One region of the Rahnella sp. PCH160 genome, then DNA from elsewhere that is predicted to be linked to it. Evidence: predicted binding sites of a transcription regulator. Region 1 holds the regulator's gene; each other region holds the start of a gene.
The links. Region 1 encodes PhoB, which activates phosphate uptake and scavenging genes when phosphate is short. Its sites were predicted from a motif close to CTGTCATAAAACTGNCNNAT; they were not measured.
Positions count from the first base shown of each region.

Region 1 (6,339 bases):
TTTCAGGAAACGGAAGTCTTCCAGCATCGGGTGCGAACCAAAACCGAGCTTACTCACCACTTTGATGCTGCGCGCCTTCGTCTGCACGCCGTTGAACTGGATCCCCTGAACGGCGTCATACCCTTCCACGCCTTCCAGACCCTCAAAGAAGTCAAAGTGCCACCACGCACGGCGGAATTCGCCATCCGTCACCACTTGCAGACCTGCTTCACGCTGCAAATCCACCACACGGCGGATTTCAGTGTCTTCCACCGCGCGCAGCTGCGCTGCATCAATCTCACCGGCCTGAAACTGTTTGCGGGCTTCTTTGATCGCGGCCGGACGCAGGAAACTGCCAACGACGTCAGCGCGGAACGGAGGGGTTGTACGTTGCATGAAAACTCCTTATGCCATCACGCCTCTGGCGGAATGCAAATGATTTACAACGTAAATAATTACGCTGCGTTATTTATAGACATCTGGATGTCTAAACGGCTTTAAGGCCATACTGTCATGCAGTCTGTTCACCCACAACAGAGGAATTTTCATGGGACGTGAAATAAATTCATGATCAGGAGACAACATCACGCATAAATAGAAATGAAAAAGCCTGCTATCGGCTGATAACAGGCTTTAAGGATATGGCGGAAATTAAGGTTTTACGGAGACTGGAGAGTCTGAACCCTGTGGAACAATCAATTTTGGTGCCAGCGTAAACATAAACCGCGTGCCGACGCCGACTTCGCTGAGCACTTCGAGTTTGGCGTTATGATGGCTAAGTGCATGTTTCACGATAGCCAGCCCCAGCCCGCTGCCGCCGGTCTGGCGTGAGCGCGCTTTATCGACACGGTAAAAACGTTCGGTCAGACGCGGTAAGTGCTGGGGCGCAATGCCCGGCCCGTTGTCGCTAATCTGGAACTGCGCACCGTGCTGAATTTGCTGCCAGCTGACTTCAATCCGTGTGCCCGGCGGAGTGTGATTCACGGCGTTATACACCAGATTCGACACCGCGCTGCGCAGTTGATCTTCATTGCCAAAAACTTTCAGCTTCTCGTTTACGCGAAACACCACTTCATGTTTCCCGCCGCTTAACGTCTGCACTTCCCGCTCAAGCATGTTGAGCATCAGCGGAATATCAACTTTCTCGTGCATGTCGATATTGGCGGAGGCTTCGATTTTCGACAGGGTCAGCAACTGTTTCACCAGCCCATCCATGCGCCGCGTCTGTTCCTGCATCGTATCCAGCGCTTTGGTGCGGAACGGCTCTTCCAGTTTGGCGTCTTCCATCATTTCCAGATACCCCTGCAACACCGTCAGCGGTGTGCGAAGTTCATGGCTGACGTTCGCGAAGAAGTTACGTCGTGCGCCTTCGAGCTGACGCATCTGCGTCACGTCGCGCGCAACCATCAGAAGCTGCCCCTCGGAATACGGCATCACGCGAAACTCCACGTAATGTTCGTTATTGAGTTGCAGGTTGAGGGCACGGCTGAAGTCGCGCGTCTGGATCCAGGTACGGAATTCCGGATAACGGAGCAGGTTAAAAATGTGCTGCCCGTTGTCTTCCGGCCAGCGAAATCCCAGCAGATCCTGCGCCAGTCCGTTACACCAGAAAATATTGCCCTCTTCCGTCGCCAGAACCACCGCATCCGGCAGCGATTCAGCCCCGCTGCGGAAACGTTTGATCAACTGGCCTAATTCACGACGACGTCGCCGGTTACGCATCTGCATCTGGTTAAGCCCGTAAAACAACGGTTCCCAGCTCCAGCGCCCGTTCGGCGGGGTGATGCTGCGGTCAAGCCACAGCCAGTGAGAGAGTTTAAGCTGGTTGTAATAATTCCAGCCCAGCGCCGCAGCCAGCGACGCAAAAAGAAGCCAGCCGAAATGGCCGACAAAGACACCGAGGATCAGCGCTGGCAGGCAAAAAAGAAACAATTCACCGGCCAGACGTTTCCATGATAAACGTTCTAACACACAGATTCTCCGCTGTGGGACTCAATAACGCGTTGAGAAACGATATCCGGTACCACGAACAGTCTGGATCATTCTGTCATGTCCACTGGTTTCCAGCGCTTTACGCAAACGACGAATATGCACGTCTACCGTGCGATCTTCCACATAAACGTTAGTGCCCCACACGTTATTGAGCAACTGTTCCCTGCTGTAAACGCGTTCGGAGTGGGTCATAAAGAAGTGTAACAACTTAAATTCGGTCGGCCCCATGTCGAGCGCCTGCTCGTTGGCCATCACCCGGTGAGACGACGGATCCAGGCTCAGCCCCTGCATGTCGATCACTTCTTCCACCGCCATTGGCGAAATCCGGCGCATCACAGCTTTAATACGGGCGACCAGTTCTTTGGGTGAAAACGGTTTGGTGATGTAATCATCGGCACCGACTTCCAGTCCGCGCACCCTGTCTTCTTCTTCACCGCGTGCGGTCAGCATCATCACCGGAATTTCGCGGGTGAGCGCTTCACGTTTAAGGTGCTTAATAAACTGAATACCGGAACCGCCGGGTAACATCCAGTCGAGCAGGATCAGTTCAGGGTAAGGTTCCACTAACTGGCCAATCGCTGAATCAAAATCTTCAGCCTCTACTGCCTGATATCCATTCTGTTCCAGTACAAAACACACCATTTCACGGATTGGAGCTTCGTCTTCAACCACCAATATACGTCTAGCCATCGTAGGTCCTGCCAATAGGTTAGCGATCTTTTATTTGATTGCGGGCGCCATTATGCGTCAGTTTTGTGACAGATTTATGAATGAAAATGATGGTCCATTTAAGGCAAATATGACAGATAAATTCTTGCCATCCTGCTGAAATTGGTCTGATTTATCGGGGACAGGTTCCCCCGCCGACGTTTATACTTTGCCCCATTGTCGTCATACAGGGTTCACACGGGAGTCTCATGCGCCTGATCCACACCTCCGACTGGCACCTCGGTCAGTACTTTTTCACCAAAAGCCGCGCCGCTGAACATCAGGCCTTTTTGCGCTGGCTGACCGGTCAGGTGCAGCAACATCAGGTGGACGCCGTCATTGTCGCCGGTGACATCTTTGATACCGGTTCACCGCCCAGTTACGCCCGCGAGTTGTATAACCGCTTCGTGGTGGAATTACAACACACCGGCTGTCAGTTAATAGTACTGGCCGGGAATCACGATTCCGTCGCCACGCTCAATGAATCCCGTGAACTGCTTTCGTGCCTGAATACGCGGGTGATCGCCACCGTAGGCGAAAATCTGGATGAGCAGGTCTTGGTGCTGAACACGCGCGAAGGCCAGCCCGGCGCGGTGTTGTGTGCGATTCCGTTTTTGCGCCCGCGTGATTTACTGGCCAGCCAGGCCGGGCAGTCCGGCAACGATAAGCAGCTCGCCTTGCAGGAAGCCATTGCGGCGCATTATGACGCGCTGTATCAGGTCGCGCAGGCCAAACGTCAGGAACTTGGCGTGCCGCTGCCGATTATCGCCACCGGCCATCTGACCACCGTCGGCGTCAGCACGTCTGACTCCGTGCGCGACATCTATATAGGCACGCTCGACGCCTTCCCGGCGCAGGCGTTTCCCCCGGTGGATTACGTGGCGCTCGGGCACATTCACCGCGCCCAGTGCGTCGCGAAAACCGAACATATCCGTTACAGCGGTTCACCGATTGCGCTAAGTTTCGATGAGCTCAGCAAAACCAAAAGCGTGTACCTGATTGATTTCGAAGGCGATACGCTTAACGCCATCGACACGCTGGAGATCCCCGTTTTCCAGCCGATGCAGATCATCAAAGGCTCGCTGGCCGACATCGAAAAACAGCTGGCGCAGTTTGCAGAAGGCGATGCAGATAAACCGGTCTGGCTGGATATCGAAGTCGCCACACAGGATTATCTCAGTGATATCCAGCGGCGTATTCAGGCTCTGACGGCAGATTTACCGGTGGAAGTGGTTCTGCTTCGCCGCAGTAAAGAACAGCGTATTAACAGCATCGAACAACAGGAAAAAGAAACGCTCAGCGAACTGAGTGTGAGTGACGTGTTCGAACGGCGTTTGGCGCAGGAAACCGACCCCGACGAACCGCGTCAGGCGCGGATGCGCACGCTGTTTGCTCAGGTTGTCAGCCAGGTCACCCGCGGCGAGTCCGCAGAGGATGCCGCACAATGAAAATTCTCAGTCTGCGTTTAAAAAACCTGAACTCGCTGGAAGGTGAATGGAAAATTGACTTCACCGCAGAGCCTTTTGCCAGCAACGGATTATTCGCCATCACCGGCCCGACCGGCGCGGGGAAAACCACCCTGCTCGACGCCATCTGTCTGGCGCTCTATCACCAGACGCCGCGCCTGAACGTCACGCCGAGTCAGAATGAACTGATGACCCGCCACACCGCCGAATCACTGGCGGAAGTCGAGTTTGAGGTCAAAGGCATTGGCTACCGCGCTTTCTGGAGCCAGCGCCGTGCCAAAAACTCGCCGGACGGCAATTTACAGGCGCCCAAAGTAGAACTGGCGCTGCTGGCCGACGGCAAAATTCTGGCCGACAAAGTGCGCGATAAGCTCGACGCCATTGCAGAACTGACCGGGCTGGATTTCGGCCGTTTCACCAAATCGATGATGCTTTCACAAGGCCAGTTCGCCGCATTCCTGAATGCAGATGCCAACGACCGCGCGGAATTGCTGGAAGAACTCACCGGCACCGAAATCTACGGGCGGCTTTCTGAACGCGTGTTTGAACAACATAAAGAAGCCAAAAATCAGCTAGACGGTTTGTATCAGCGCATGGCCGGTATCGAGTTGCTCAGCGAAGAGCAGCGTCAGGCGTTCGAAACGGAACTGGCCGCGCTGAACGCACAGGAAATTGTTCTCAGCCAGCAGGCGCTGCAACGCCAGCAGGATCTGAACTGGCTGCAACAGTGGCAACAGGTGCAGCAAAAACATCAGCAATCTCAGCAGCAGCTAACAGCAGCGGAGCAGGAAAACCTCGCCGCCGCGCCGCAGTTGCAACAACTGGCGCGCAGTGAACCGGCTGAAAAGCTGCGTCCGCTGCTCAGCGACCGGTTGCGCTGTGAGAAAGAAACGCAGGATTTACAGCAGGTGCTTACGCAACTGATTCAGCAGCAGGAACAACAGGCGGCGCAGATGACGCCGCTGGCTCTGGCGCTGGAACAGGCGAAAGCTGCACGCCAGAAACAGACCGACGAACAGCGCCAGTTACACACGCTGATGGATGAAAAAGTTCTGCCGCTGGATAACGACATTGCCCAGTGCCGCAAATCGCAGGCTGATACTCAGCAGGGCGTCAGTGACGTGCAGAAACAGGCTAATGAGCACAACGCGACGCTGGCGACAATCACCGAAGAACGCCGGAAACTGGATGCTAAGACCGAGCAGCATCAGAGGAAACACACCACGCTGACCGGCACGCTTCAGGCTCAGCAACAGCGTCAGGCTGAACAGGAAAAACAGTATCCGCTGGCGGCGTTGCAGAAACGGCAATCAGAACTGGCGCAACTGCGTCCGGTGCGTCAGCAGCTGTATTCACTCGCGCAAATTTTTCCTCAGCTCGACTCGCGTGTCCGTCAGCAACACAAAGATTTAATGCAGAATCAGACGGCAATCGTGGAAGAAGAACAACAGCTTGATGCAATCCGTCTGCAATGCCAGAAACAGCTCGAGCATCTGAATGATGTCAAAGCACGCCTGAAAAGTGAGGAACTGATCGTCAGCCTGACGGCAGAGCGCGCGAACCTGCAAAGCGGCCAGGCCTGCCCGCTGTGCGGTTCAACCTCGCATCCGTCGATTGAAAGTTATCAGGAAATTAAACCGTCTGAAACGGCGCAGCGTGCCGAAAAAATGCAGCTGGAATTCGACGCGGCAAAAGCCAGCGGAATCGAACTGGCCGCGAAAATTAAAAGTCTGAAAGAACAGCAAAAGCGCCTGCAAACTCAGTTGGAGCAAGATCAGCAACAGCTGAATGCGCATCTCGAAAGCTGGCAGAAACTCAGTGACCCGCTCGGCCTGACGTTCACCCTTCATGATGCGCCGGACATTCAGCAATGGCTGGCGTCGTGCGATCAGGAAGAACAGCAAACGCACGAAGCCATCCGCCAGCATGAGCAACTGGCGCGTGAGCTGCAACAGGCGAAAGATGCCCTGAGTGAAGCCGTCAGCGAACAACAAAAAGTTCAGCAGCAAAGCGCATTGCTGGCGGAGCGTTTTACGCTGACGCAGCAGAACCTGACGAAATCTCAGGAACAGCTTGAACGCCTGCAAACCCAGTATATGGGCGGCGAGAAAACGCTGAAAGACCTGACGGCGCAACGCACAGAACTCTTCGGCGACCGTCAGGTCACGCAGGTTCGCGAGCACTTACATCAGCA
Region 1 covers NZ_JBLOGT010000001.1:4,781,881-4,788,219, forward strand. Annotated here, with positions in the region: gene ACM5QY_RS22380 (cobalamin-independent methionine synthase II family protein) at 1-375, opposite strand, end outside; gene phoR (phosphate regulon sensor histidine kinase PhoR) at 631-1,950, opposite strand; gene phoB (phosphate response regulator transcription factor PhoB) at 1,972-2,661, opposite strand; gene sbcD (exonuclease subunit SbcD) at 2,889-4,127, shown strand; gene sbcC (exonuclease subunit SbcC) at 4,124-6,339, shown strand, end outside.

Region 2 (6,339 bases), 400 kb from region 1:
GATACCCATCTCCGTGTCGGAAAACTCGAACACCAGATGGTCACGCTCACCGATGCGGTGACGGACATCGGCGTTCGCGTGGGGAAAACGGAGGAAAGTATTGTTCGTATCGATAAGCATCTGGTCAGGATCGACGAGCATCTGGTGCAAATTGACGATCATCTTGTTCTCATTGATAAGAAATTTGACCTGGTAGATGAGCGCTTTAACAAAATGGATCTGCGTTTCGATAAAATGGATGCACGATTTAATTCCGTTGAGTCGCAGCTGGCGGTTATTCAGTCGAATTACATGACCAAGGATATGTTCCACCTCTATATTTCAAAACAGACCCATTGGATCATGGGCATGATGGTGGCACTGGCTGGGGTGGTGTTCACCGCAGCCCGTTATATCCACTGACCTTTTCGGGAAACCCCGTTCTCCGGCATCAACATCCTCTGCCACAGTGGGGTGTTGTGCCGCCAGCAAACCGCCCAATAACGACTATAATATACACAGGCTGCCACCTTCTCCTTGCCCTTGTGACCTTTATCAAACTGGCATTCCCGAAGGGTTTATCATCGTACGCCGCTGGCGGCTTTCGGCGCACAAGGGGGTGTTTCATGGCAAATCATATCTGGGGACTGTTATCTCATCCGGGTCCCGAATTGCAGCAAATCCAGCGTGAACGGGAAACCGTTTCACATGTTTATTCCCACCATGTTTTTCTGATGGCGCTGATTCCGGTTGTCTGTTCCTTTATCGGGACAACGCAGCTGGGCTGGAATTTCGGTGACGGCCAGAAGCTGATGGTTTCCATGTTCACCGCGTCCTACATCGCTGTAATCTTCTATGTTCTGATGCTCGCCGCCGTTGCACTGATGGGGCGAATTATCTACTGGATGGCGCGTCGTTATGACAGCCGCCCGACACTCAACAGTTGTATTGTGTTTGCCGGTTACGTTGCCACACCGATGTTCCTCAGCGGGATCGTTGCGCTTTATCCGATGGTCTGGTTATGCCTGTTTGTCGGGCTGATTGGCCTTTGCTACAGCGGATATCTGCTGTACCTCGGTATTCCAAACTTCCTCAACATTGACCACCGCGAGGGGTTCCTGTTCTCCAGCTCGACGCTGGCGATGGGAGTTCTGGTTCTTGAGTTGTTACTCGCACTGACCGTGTTGATGTGGGGTTATGGAACGAAATTGTTCTAACCAATGAGATGAGGTCGGAGTGACGTAGTATCCCTCCCCTGAAAAGGGGAGGGTTGGTCAGAGACACTTCGCAACGTTATTCCTGCCAGTTTTTCAGCTTACTGGTTTTCCCGATCCCAGGGTTAAAACTGTTGGTCGGGTCGGACTGCCGGTAAAATTCCTTAAGATGCGGTTTCGCAACATAGAGATGTCCGACGTTGTGTTCCGCCGGATATTCAGCGCCTTTTGCATCCAGCAATTCGAGCATGCGGTGTTTCAGCGCCTTGCTGTTCACACCTTTTTTAACAATGTAATCCTGATGGAAAACGTGGCACATAAAGTGGCCGTAATAGAGTTTTGCTACCAGCTGATTATCAATATCTTCCGGCAACGTTTCAAACCAGTCGCGATCGTTGCGGCGCAGTGCGATATCGAGCGCCAGAATGTCTTCGACTTCTTTCTCATGCACGGCGTGATAACGAATGGCGGCACCCGCCGCAGCGAAGCGGTGCAGGAAGGCCTTTTTGCCCTCGTCGGCTGAACAGATAAAGAAGTCACCCTGATTTTCGCTGAAGAAACGGGTCAGAAACGTTCTGGCCTCATCTATCCCGGGGCCTGACATTTTTAGCAATAAGTGATGCTCAAACCGGTCGCGATATTGCTTCATGCGGGGCGGTAAATGGTTTGGCAGCGCTTTACTCAGACACTGCATTACGCGGTCGCTGAAGTGTTTCGGCAGGAAAGGCACTTTGCTGGCGTGAGCGTCAAACTTCCCTTTGGCGGTAAACATGTCCGGCATTTTGTCGGTGCCGAGTTTGTCGATCATCAGGAACGTATCTTTGCCGTACACTTCGGTGATATCGAAAATATCCCGGTGCATGTATTCGCCTGCAACCGGCAGGTTCGTGAAATCCCGCAGGATCTGGCGACGTAATTCGGTCAGCACCGCCGTGTCGTTGGTGCCGATATAGAAAACCTGTTGCTGGGTTTCTGCCGGGAAAGTATCGAGGCGGACGGCGAAAACGGCCAGTTTCCCGGCACAGCCCGAGGCTTCAAACAGACGGCGCTCATCGGCGTTAAAGCGTGACGGCGTATCGGCATCCACTTCGCGGACACGCGCCGCATAATCATGGTCGGAAGCCAGTCGCTGGTCATGCAGAATATCGGCTTCGAGATAATCGCCTTTTTCCAGCCGCGTCAGGATCTCTTCCGGCGTCTCACCCAGATTGATCCCCAGATGGTTTACCAGCCGCAATTCTCCCAGCGCATCAATCTGCGCATACAGCGCCATTTCCGTATAAGCCGGGCCGCGTTTCACCAGTGAGCCACCGGAGTTGTTGCAAATTCCGCCGACGACGGAGGCACCAATACAGGATGAACCGATGACTGAATGTGGTTCGCGGTTATAAGGCTTGAGGATTTTTTCCAGTTTATACAACGTGCTGCCGGGGAAACCGATCACCTGATGGCCGCCGTCGAGCAGTTGGATCTGATCGAGTTTAAGGGTGCTGAAAATGACGATGTCGCGGTCGTAATCGTCGCCGCTGGGCGTTGAACCCTCCGTCAGCCCGGTGTTGGCGGCCTGCATGATGACAATTTTGTCGGCGGCGATGCAGGCTTTAAGCAGTTGCCATTGTTGCAGTAATGTTTGCGGGAATACCACCGCCAGTGCCTTGCCACCGCCGGAGCGGAACCCTTTGCGGTAGCGCTCGGTATTGCTGTCGCCAGTGAGGACGTGGCGGCTTCCGGCGATGTCTTTCAGCGTGGTGATGAGTGACTGGTTATCCATTTCATCTTCCTTTTTTGACGTAGGCTCTGCAATCATAGACTTAAATGCCAGAGAACAGGCTACAGATCATTCAGGATAAATACCGAGGGATTCCTCTTAAGTTGCTACATTTTTGTCATACGCAGTCCACTAAATCGTCATTGATGTGTCACAAAACTCGCGCTTAATGAACGCCAGATAACGAAAGCAACCGAGAGACAGCATCATGGCGCAAGCTCAACTTAAGCTGGCACAGGCTGAATATCCTCAGGCCGGGCCGCAACATCTGAACAAAGTACTGGACGTTAAAGGCCTGGTGAAATCCTATAAATCAGGTCAGCGTGTTCTTAATGACATCAATTTCGATCTTCACGCCGGTGAATTTGTTGCGGTCATTGGCCGTTCCGGTGCGGGTAAATCGACGTTGCTGCACGTCCTTAACGGTACGATCCCGTTAACCGACGGCAGCGTGGTGTGTCATTATGAAAACGGTGAGCAGCAGCAACTGGCAGGCCTGACCGGCAAACCGCTGCGTCGCTGGCGTTCAGGTTGCGGCATGATTTTCCAGGATTTCTGTCTGGTTCCGCGTCTGGACGTACTGACTAACGTGCTGCTCGGGCGTCTCAGCCATACCTCTACGTTCAAATCTTTCTTCAACCAGTTTGATGATGAAGACCGCGCCCGCGCCATATCACTGCTGGAATGGTTGCACATGTTGCCGCATGCGCTGCAACGTGCTGAAAATCTTTCCGGTGGCCAGATGCAGCGCGTGGCGATTTGTCGTGCCCTGATGCAAAATCCGAAAATATTGCTGGCGGACGAACCGGTGGCTTCGCTGGATCCTAAAAATACCCTGCGCATCATGAATGCCCTGAAAAAGGTCAGCGAAGAGAACATCGCGGTGATGGTTAACCTGCATTCCGTCGAGCTGGTGAAAGATTACTGCACCCGCGTTATCGGTATTGCGAAAGGGCAGATTATCTTTGACGGGCATCCGGAACAATTAACCGACGGGATCTTGCAGCAGTTATATGGCGAAGAACACGAAGCCATAAACAGTTAAACAAAAACGTTATTAATTTTGCAGTGCTTATTTCTACTTTCTCTCAATCTACACAAGGTCATCATTAAATGAAGAAGTTATTACGTCTGGCGGTCTTTGTTGCAGGTTCCCTTACCGCAATGCACAGCATGGCAGAAGATGCCCCTAAAGAATTGAATTTAGGTATTTTGGGTGGACAGAACGCCACTCAGCAAATCGGTGATAATCAGTGTGTAAAAGATTTCTTTGATAAAGAATTAAATGTGGATACTAAACTGCGTAATTCATCCGATTACTCAGGTGTGATTCAGGGGTTATTAGGCAAGAAAGTCGATATGGTATTAAGCATGTCGCCTTCATCTTTCGCGTCTGTATATATTAATAACCCGAAAGCGGTGGATCTGGTCGGTATCGTGATTGATGACACCGACAAATCTCGCGGTTATCACTCCGTTGTCGTGGTAAAAGCGGACAGCCCGTACCAGAAATTGTCTGACCTGAAAGGCAAATCCTTTGGCTTTGCTGACCCGGATTCCACTTCCGGTTACCTGATCCCGAACCAGACATTCAAGAAAGAGTTTGGTGGTAACACGGATAACAAATACAACAACTTCTTCTCCAGCGTCACCTTCTCCGGCGGCCACGAGCAGGACATCCTCGGCGTACTGAACGGTCAGTTTGAAGGCGCGGTGACCTGGACTTCCATGATTGGTGACCGCGAAACCGGTTATACCTCCGGTGCGTTCAACCGTATGATCCGCATGGACCATCCGGATCTGATGAAGAAAATTCGTATTATCTGGGAATCTCCGTTAATTCCTAACGGCCCGATTTTGGTTCGCAGCGATTTGCCACCGGCATTTAAAGCGAAACTGGTTTCAGCCATTAAGAAACTGGATAAAGACGATCATGCGTGCTTCGTGAAAGCCGTTGGCGGTAAACAGCATATCGGCGAAACGTCGCTGGCGGAATATCAGCAGATTATTGATATGAAGCGTGAATTGACGAAGGGTGGCCGCTAAGTCTTAGCTCCCTCCCCTGCGAAGGGGAGGGTTGGGGTGGGGTATTAATGGCAATTCAGTAAGCGAATGCTTTTATCACTATTGTCGTTTGTAATACCCCCTCCTGACCTCCCCCTTCGCAGGGGGAGGAATAATGATTACCTGAAACCGGAAATATTATTTTGAATAAAGACTTCAACCGTTATTACCAGAATATACGCGGTAAGCAAAAGCGCGAGGCGCTGATCTGGTCAGGGCTGATGCTGCTGTTATATTTATGGTCTGGCAATGTTTCCGAGCTTAATCTGAAAACTATTATTGTTTCAGCACCCAGTTTCTTTGATTATATCGGTCAGACGGTACCGGTTTTGCACTGGTCTTTATTATTTGCAGACGGGCACACCGAAGGTTCTCTGGCTTACTGGGGATACCGTCTCAATATTCAGTTACCGCTGATTTGGGAAACTATTCAGCTGGCATTGTCTTCAACGATTCTGTCCACCGCGCTGGCCGTGGTTCTGGCGTTTCTCGCCGCCAGCAATACGGATTCCCCGAAATGGGTGAAATTCAGTATCCGTACATTTGTTGCTTTCCTGCGAACCATGCCTGAACTGGCCTGGGCCGTGATGTGCGTCATGGCGTTTGGCGTGGGGGCGATTCCGGGCTTTATCGCGCTGACCTTACACACCGTCGGCAGCCTGACCAAATTGTTCTACGAATCTATCGAAACTGCGTCGGATAAACCGGTACGCGGCCTGAGAGCCTGCGGAGCAGGGCGCTTGCAGCGCATGCGTTTCGCCATGTGGCCACAGGTTAAACCTATCTTTTTGTCCTACAGCTTCATGCGTCTGGAAATCAACTTCCGCCAGTCAACCATCCTTGGATTGGTGGGCGCGGGCGGTATTGGTCAGGAACTGATGACGTCCATCAAACTGGATCGCTATGACCAGGTCAGCATGACGTTGCTGCTGATTATTCTGGTGGTTTCCGGCATGGATTACCTGTCGGGCAAATTACGCAAACGCGTGGTAGAGGGCACTTTCTGATGTTAACTGACGCGCTTGAACCTCATGTTATTACCAGCCTGAAACAGCAGCACGCGCATCTGTTTTCCGCGCAGCGCCGTTACCTGCGTTATCTGGCGATTCTGGCTGTTGTGATTGTGTTGTATTACGTCTATTTTTTCAGCTATTTCGGCATTCCGTGGAGCGAAGTTGTGCGCGGCACCCGAGAGGTCGGGCGCTATTTCCTGCGCATGTTCGTGTGGCATAACGTTTCCGAATGGCCGTTTATGTATTACTTCTCGCAGATTGCGATCACGCTGGCGATCGTGTTTGCCGGGACGGTCACCGC
Region 2 covers NZ_JBLOGT010000001.1:4,385,319-4,391,657, reverse strand. Annotated here, with positions in the region: gene ACM5QY_RS20470 (hypothetical protein) at 1-402, shown strand, start outside; gene ACM5QY_RS20465 (Yip1 family protein) at 606-1,196, shown strand; gene dld (D-lactate dehydrogenase) at 1,273-2,964, opposite strand; gene phnC (phosphonate ABC transporter ATP-binding protein) at 3,170-4,006, shown strand; gene phnD (phosphonate ABC transporter substrate-binding protein) at 4,075-5,007, shown strand; gene phnE (phosphonate ABC transporter, permease protein PhnE) at 5,169-6,032, shown strand; gene phnE (phosphonate ABC transporter, permease protein PhnE) at 6,032-6,339, shown strand, end outside.
Region 2: the regulator PhoB is predicted to act here: its motif matches at 3,110-3,129, upstream of phnC (phosphonate ABC transporter ATP-binding protein).

Region 3 (6,339 bases), 3.7 Mb from region 1:
TTTTCCGCGGTACATTTGCACCACTGGACGGGATGGTTATTTATTTTAGCAGTTCCGATGCTGGTCATTCATCTGATCCGCGTGAGAAAGGCCAAAACGTCTCTGGAAGTACGTCCGCTGCTCGAACATATGGTGAAAACGGCGTTACTGACTAACGTGTTGTTTGCGGTGGGTCTGTTGCTCAATTGAGTAAAAGTGGCCGGGTGTGCGTTTATCCGGCCGCTTTTCACATTTAACAATTGATGATTTTGCCAACATCCGCCCGAAAGGGATATACTGAATACTCATGCAGCAACCAGATGAAATCCTATGAAATACGATACTTCCGAACTTTGCGACATCTACCATGAAGAAGTGAATGTCGTCGAACCCCTGTTCTCCAACTTTGGTGGCCGTACTTCATTTGGCGGGCAAATCACGACAGTGAAGTGTTTCGAAGACAATGGCTTGCTTTATGACTTGCTGGAAGAAAATGGCCGTGGACGCGTTTTACTGGTCGATGGCGGTGGTTCCGTTCGTCGCGCATTGCTGGATGCCGGTCTGGCACGCCTGGCGTTGCAAAATGAATGGGAAGGCATTGTGATTTACGGCGCGGTTCGTCAGGTTGACGATCTGGAAGAACTGGATATCGGCATTCAGGCGATGGCAGCAATTCCGGCAGGCGCGGGCAGTGAAGGGATCGGCGAAAGCGACATTCGTGTCAATTTCGGCGGCGTAACCTTCTTCTCCGGTGACCATCTTTATGCCGACAATACCGGTATTGTGTTGTCCGAAGACCCGCTCGACATCGAATAACCTTGCGCTTTCAGCAACAAAAAAGGACGCCGTGGCGTCCTTTTTTATTTTCAGGCCGAAGTCATCAGACTTCTTCCATTTTTCCCAGCAGTGCACGCAGACGATCCTGCCACACGTGCTGTTCTTCTTTCAGCTGTGCATTTTCACGCACCAGCGATTCGTGGTTACCACTTGCCTGCTGAACTTCCTGAGACAGGGTATTGTTTTGTTCTTTCAGTTCTTCGATTTCCATCTGCAAAAGAGTAATGGTATCGATCGCTTGCTGAACTTTAGCTTCTAATTTCTCAAATACTTCAAATGACATTTTTCGGTCCCCTTATGTTCGCAAGGCGCACATCTTATGTTCTGCCGCATCATCCGGACACGGCTCATGAATTCCTGCACTCCGTCGATTTTGATAACGAATTCAAACCAAATTCAGGTCTGATTTGCGCCAAAGTCTTGTAAAACCAGCGGGTGTCTTACCGGGTGATTGTATGTAGCCAGCTTTGCCCTGTCTAGCAAGAACCCCTTCCTGCACGCAGTCTGTTGCAATTTTACAGCGCCCGGTATCAGGAAATGCTTAAAAAGCAGCGTCACTCACCAGAAATCCCCGTTAATACCGCATATCCTTATCCGGCCTGTTGCTATGTTCGTTTCACCTACCCGTGCCCGGAAAATGTTAAATCGTGGCCTTTTTGCCGTTCGCGATGGTCCGGTAATACGCGAAATCGCTCATTTTTATGACATGACACGCAAATTTTGATTTCGCTATTTCTCGTTTATGCTCGTTAACGATAAATTCACATTACGTTCTCATTTAATGATGAACGTCAAAATCCGATTACGTTCGCGTACGACATAACAAAAAACTATAACCAATCATTAACATCATCCTTAGCAGGATCAAACTATGAGCCAAACCATGAGTTCCACATTAAAAGGTCAGTGCATCGCTGAGTTTCTGGGTACCGGGCTTATCATTTTCTTCGGTGCAGGCTGTGTTGCTGCACTGAAACTTGCCGGAGCATCCTTTGGCCAGTGGGAAATCAGTATCGTCTGGGGTTTCGGTGTGGCCATGGCCATTTACCTGACTGCGGCGATCTCAGGCGCACACCTGAACCCGGCTGTCACCGTCGCGCTATGTCTGTTTGCAAACTTTGAAGGACGCAAAGTTCTGCCTTACATTATCGCGCAGGTCGCCGGTGCCTTCTGCGCCGCTGCACTGGTTTACGGCCTTTACTACAATCTGTTCTACGATTTCGAGCAAACTCACAACATGGTACGCGGCAGCGTAGACAGTCTGAGCCTTGCCGGTATCTTCTCGACGTATCCAAACCCGCACATCAGCGTGTTGCAGGCGTTCCTGGTTGAAACCGTGATCACCGCCGTTCTGATGTCGCTGATCCTCGGCCTGACCGATGACGGCAATGGCCTGCCGCGTGGCCCGCTGGCTCCGCTGCTGATCGGTATTCTGATTGCGGTGATCGGTGCATCAATGGGGCCACTGACCGGATTCGCACTGAACCCGGCGCGTGATTTCGGACCGAAACTGTTCGCTTACTTCGCAGGCTGGGGCAAAGTGGCATTCACCGGTGCCCGTGATATCCCTTATTTCCTGGTACCGATTTTTGGTCCGCTGCTTGGCGCTTGTCTGGGTGCTGTCGGCTATAAAGCGTTGATTAGCCGTCATCTGCCACACCAGATTAACGAACCGGCAGCAGACAAAGCGTCGCAGCCAACCAAACAGCGCAAAGCCTGATCGGCTAAACTGTTCCACAGCTTACTCATTTGCAGGATGAATATTATGTCAGCAGATACGACTCACGAAAAAAAATACATTGTCGCACTCGATCAGGGTACGACCAGCTCACGCGCTGTAGTGCTGGATCACGATGCCAATATCATCAGCGTTTCTCAGCGTGAATTTACCCAGATCTACCCTAAATCTGGCTGGGTTGAGCATGACCCGATGGAAATCTGGTCATCGCAAAGCTCGGTACTGGTTGAAGTGCTGGCCAAAGCCGACATCAATTCTGATCAAATCGCCGGTATCGGTATCACCAACCAGCGTGAAACCACGATTGTGTGGGAAAAAGAAACTGGCAAGCCGATTTATAACGCGATCGTGTGGCAATGCCGTCGTACTGCTGATATCTGTGAAAAGCTGAAAAAAGACGGGATGGAAGAGTACATCCGTCACAACACCGGCCTGGTGGTTGACCCGTACTTCTCCGGCACCAAACTGAAATGGATCCTCGATCACGTAGAGGGCTCCCGTGAACGTGCTAAACGCGGCGAACTGCTGTTCGGGACTGTCGATACCTGGCTGGTCTGGAAAATGACGCAGGGACGTGTTCACGTGACGGATTACACCAACGCATCACGTACCATGCTGTTCAACATCCGTGATTTGAAGTGGGATGAACGCATGCTCGAAGCGCTGGATATTCCGCGTGAAATGCTGCCGGAAGTCCGTCCTTCTTCAGAAATTTACGGCCAGACCAACATCGGGGGTAAAGGCGGTACGCGTATTCCTATCGCCGGTATCGCCGGTGACCAGCAGGCGGCGCTGTACGGCCAGCTGTGTGTGCAACCGGGTATGGCAAAAAACACCTACGGCACCGGCTGCTTCTTGCTGATGAACACCGGCACCGAGGTTGTGGAATCGAAAAATGGTCTGCTGACCACTATCGCCTGCGGCCCGCGTGGTGAAGTGAACTATGCACTGGAAGGCGCAGTGTTTGTCGGTGGCGCATCGATCCAATGGCTGCGTGATGAACTGAAACTGATCAGCGACGCGACCGATTCAGAATACTTTGCCGGTAAAGTGAAAGACACCAACGGCGTTTATGTGGTGCCAGCCTTCACCGGCCTCGGCGCGCCTTACTGGGATCCGTATGCCCGTGGCGCCATCTTCGGTCTGAGCCGTGGTGCGAACAGCAACCACATCATCCGCGCTACGCTGGAGTCTATTGCTTATCAGACCCGCGACGTGCTGGATGCCATGCAGGCTGATTCCGGTGCCCGTCTGCAATCCTTACGCGTGGACGGCGGCGCAGTTGCCAACAACTTCCTGATGCAATTCCAGTCAGACATTCTCGGCACTCGCGTTGAACGTCCGGCTGTGCTGGAAGTCACCGCGCTGGGTTCTGCATTCCTTGCAGGTCTGGCCGTCGGTTTCTGGAACGATCTGGAAGAAGTTCGCAGCAAAGCGACCATCGAACGTGAATTCCGCCCTAGCATCGAAACGACGGAACGTAATGTCCGCTATAAAGGCTGGCAGAAAGCAGTGGCACGCGTTCGTTCGTGGGAAGATCACGACGAATAATCCCGTCAGTTTTACGCCAACACCTTTTATGAAACTCCCCATCCGGGGAGTTTTTTTATGCGCCCTTCCCACTGTGCTAAAATCTGCAGCACAGATGAGCCTTGCCTCACCGAACGCTTTCTTTTCTTCCAACAGGTTTTCCAATGAAACGTGAATTAGCAATCGAGTTCTCCCGCGTGACCGAAGCTGCCGCGCTTGCCGGTTATAAATGGCTGGGCCGTGGCGATAAAAACCTCGCCGATAACGCCGCCGTACAGTCCATGCGCATCATGCTCAACAAAGTCGATATCGACGGCACGATTGTGATTGGTGAAGGTGAAATCGATGAAGCACCGATGCTGTATATCGGTGAAAAAGTCGGTACCGGCAACGGTGATGCAGTCGATATCGCGGTGGATCCGATTGAAGGCACGCGCATGACCGCAATGGGTCAGTCCAACGCGCTGGCGGTGCTGGCGGTGGGCGATCAGGGTTCTTTCCTTAACGCACCTGATATGTACATGGAAAAAATCGCCGTCGGTCCGGGCGCAAAAGGCGCTATTAATCTGAATCTGACGCTGGCGGAAAATCTGGCGAATATCGCCAAAGCCCTGAATAAACCGCTGACCGAGCTGACCGTCGCCGTACTGGCGAAACCGCGTCATGACGATGCAATCCGCGAAATGCTGACCGCCGGTGTCCGCGTCTTTGCATTTCCGGACGGTGACGTGGCGGCGACTATTCTGACCTGCATGCCGGAGAGTGAAGTGGACGTGCTTTACGGCATTGGCGGCGCGCCTGAAGGCGTGATTTCCGCCGCCGTTATCCGCGCGCTGGATGGCGATATGCAGGGACGTTTACTGGCGCGTCATGACGTCAAAGGGGATACGCCGGAAAACCGCCGGATTGGCGAAGAGGAACTGGCGCGCTGTAAAGCGATGGGTATCGAAGCCGGGAAAGTGTTGTTGCTCGATGATATGGCGCGTAACGATAACGTGATTTTCTCAGCGACCGGAATTACCAAAGGCGATCTGCTGGAAGGCATCAGCCGTCAGGGAAATATGGCGACCACCGAAACACTGCTGATTCGTGGCAAATCCCGCACCATTCGCCGCATCAGTTCGACGCATTATCTCGACCGCAAAGACACCGCACTGCACGAATTTATTATCTGATCGACGGCCTTCCGGTCATCAAAAAGCAGGGCTTTGCGCCCTGCTTTTCCATTTCAGACCACGTGACCTTCATGTTGACTGCGGTTCGACATCGGCCACCAGCACAACAAAATCAGCACGGCCATCGCAAACATCAGCAGACCCAGACTGAACTGACCGGTTTGCGGCAACATCGCTGACATCCACGCCACCAGCCCTGACCCCATATTCTGCAAACCGCCCACCAGCGCCCCTGCCGCACCCGCCAGATACGGAAATGGTTCCATTGCGCCGGTCGTCGCCAGCGGGAATAACATGCCTGCGCCGAAGAAAAACAAAGACGCTGGCACGATCAGCGTCCAGATATTCATAATGCCCAGCCAGCCTGGGATCCACATCAATAGCCCCGCAAGCAGACAGCTGATAACCGAATGCCACATCAGTTGCTGGAAGCTCTTCTCCGTGCGCCCGGCATACCAGGCACCAAAAAACGCGGCCGGGATCGGCAGGATAAACAGAATGCTGACCATCACACCGCTCAGCCCCAACACGCCGCCCATCAGCACGCCGCAGCTGGCTTCAAAAACCGCCACGCCCGCCAGCGCGCCGACCAGCATCACCAGATAACGGCTGAAATTAGCGTCTGCCAGCAATAAACGCAGGCTGCTCAGCATCTTGCGAGGCGGATGATCAGCGGTAAATTCCGGGCGGGTTTCCGGCAACCAGCGGTACATCGAAAACGCGACGCCTGCACACAAAATCAGTAAGAAACCGAAACTCGCCCGCCAGCCCAACCACGCAGCCAGCGCCCCGCCGATAACCGGCGCTAACAGCGGGCTGACCAGAATCCCCATATTCAGCAAACTGTTGGCGTGGCGCAAAGCACCACCGCTGTATAAATCGCGCGGCATGGTTCTCGCCATCACGCCCGCCACGCCGGTGCCCAACCCCTGCACGGCGCTGGCGGCAATCAGCATATTCAGGCTGGAAGACATCATCGCGCCTGCTGCGCCAACCAGGAAAATCATCAGGCCGGTGAGGATCACCGGTTTGCGGCCCACATTGTCGGACAACGGGCCATAAATCAGCTGCGAGCCGCCG
Region 3 covers NZ_JBLOGT010000001.1:1,079,998-1,086,336, reverse strand. Annotated here, with positions in the region: gene ACM5QY_RS04990 (1,4-dihydroxy-2-naphthoate polyprenyltransferase) at 1-189, shown strand, start outside; gene rraA (ribonuclease E activity regulator RraA) at 310-795, shown strand; gene zapB (septal ring assembly protein ZapB) at 860-1,099, opposite strand; gene ACM5QY_RS04975 (MIP/aquaporin family protein) at 1,688-2,536, shown strand; gene glpK (glycerol kinase GlpK) at 2,582-4,105, shown strand; gene glpX (class II fructose-bisphosphatase) at 4,249-5,259, shown strand; gene emrD (multidrug efflux MFS transporter EmrD) at 5,313-6,339, opposite strand, start outside.
Region 3: the regulator PhoB is predicted to act here: its motif matches at 1,505-1,524, upstream of ACM5QY_RS04975 (MIP/aquaporin family protein).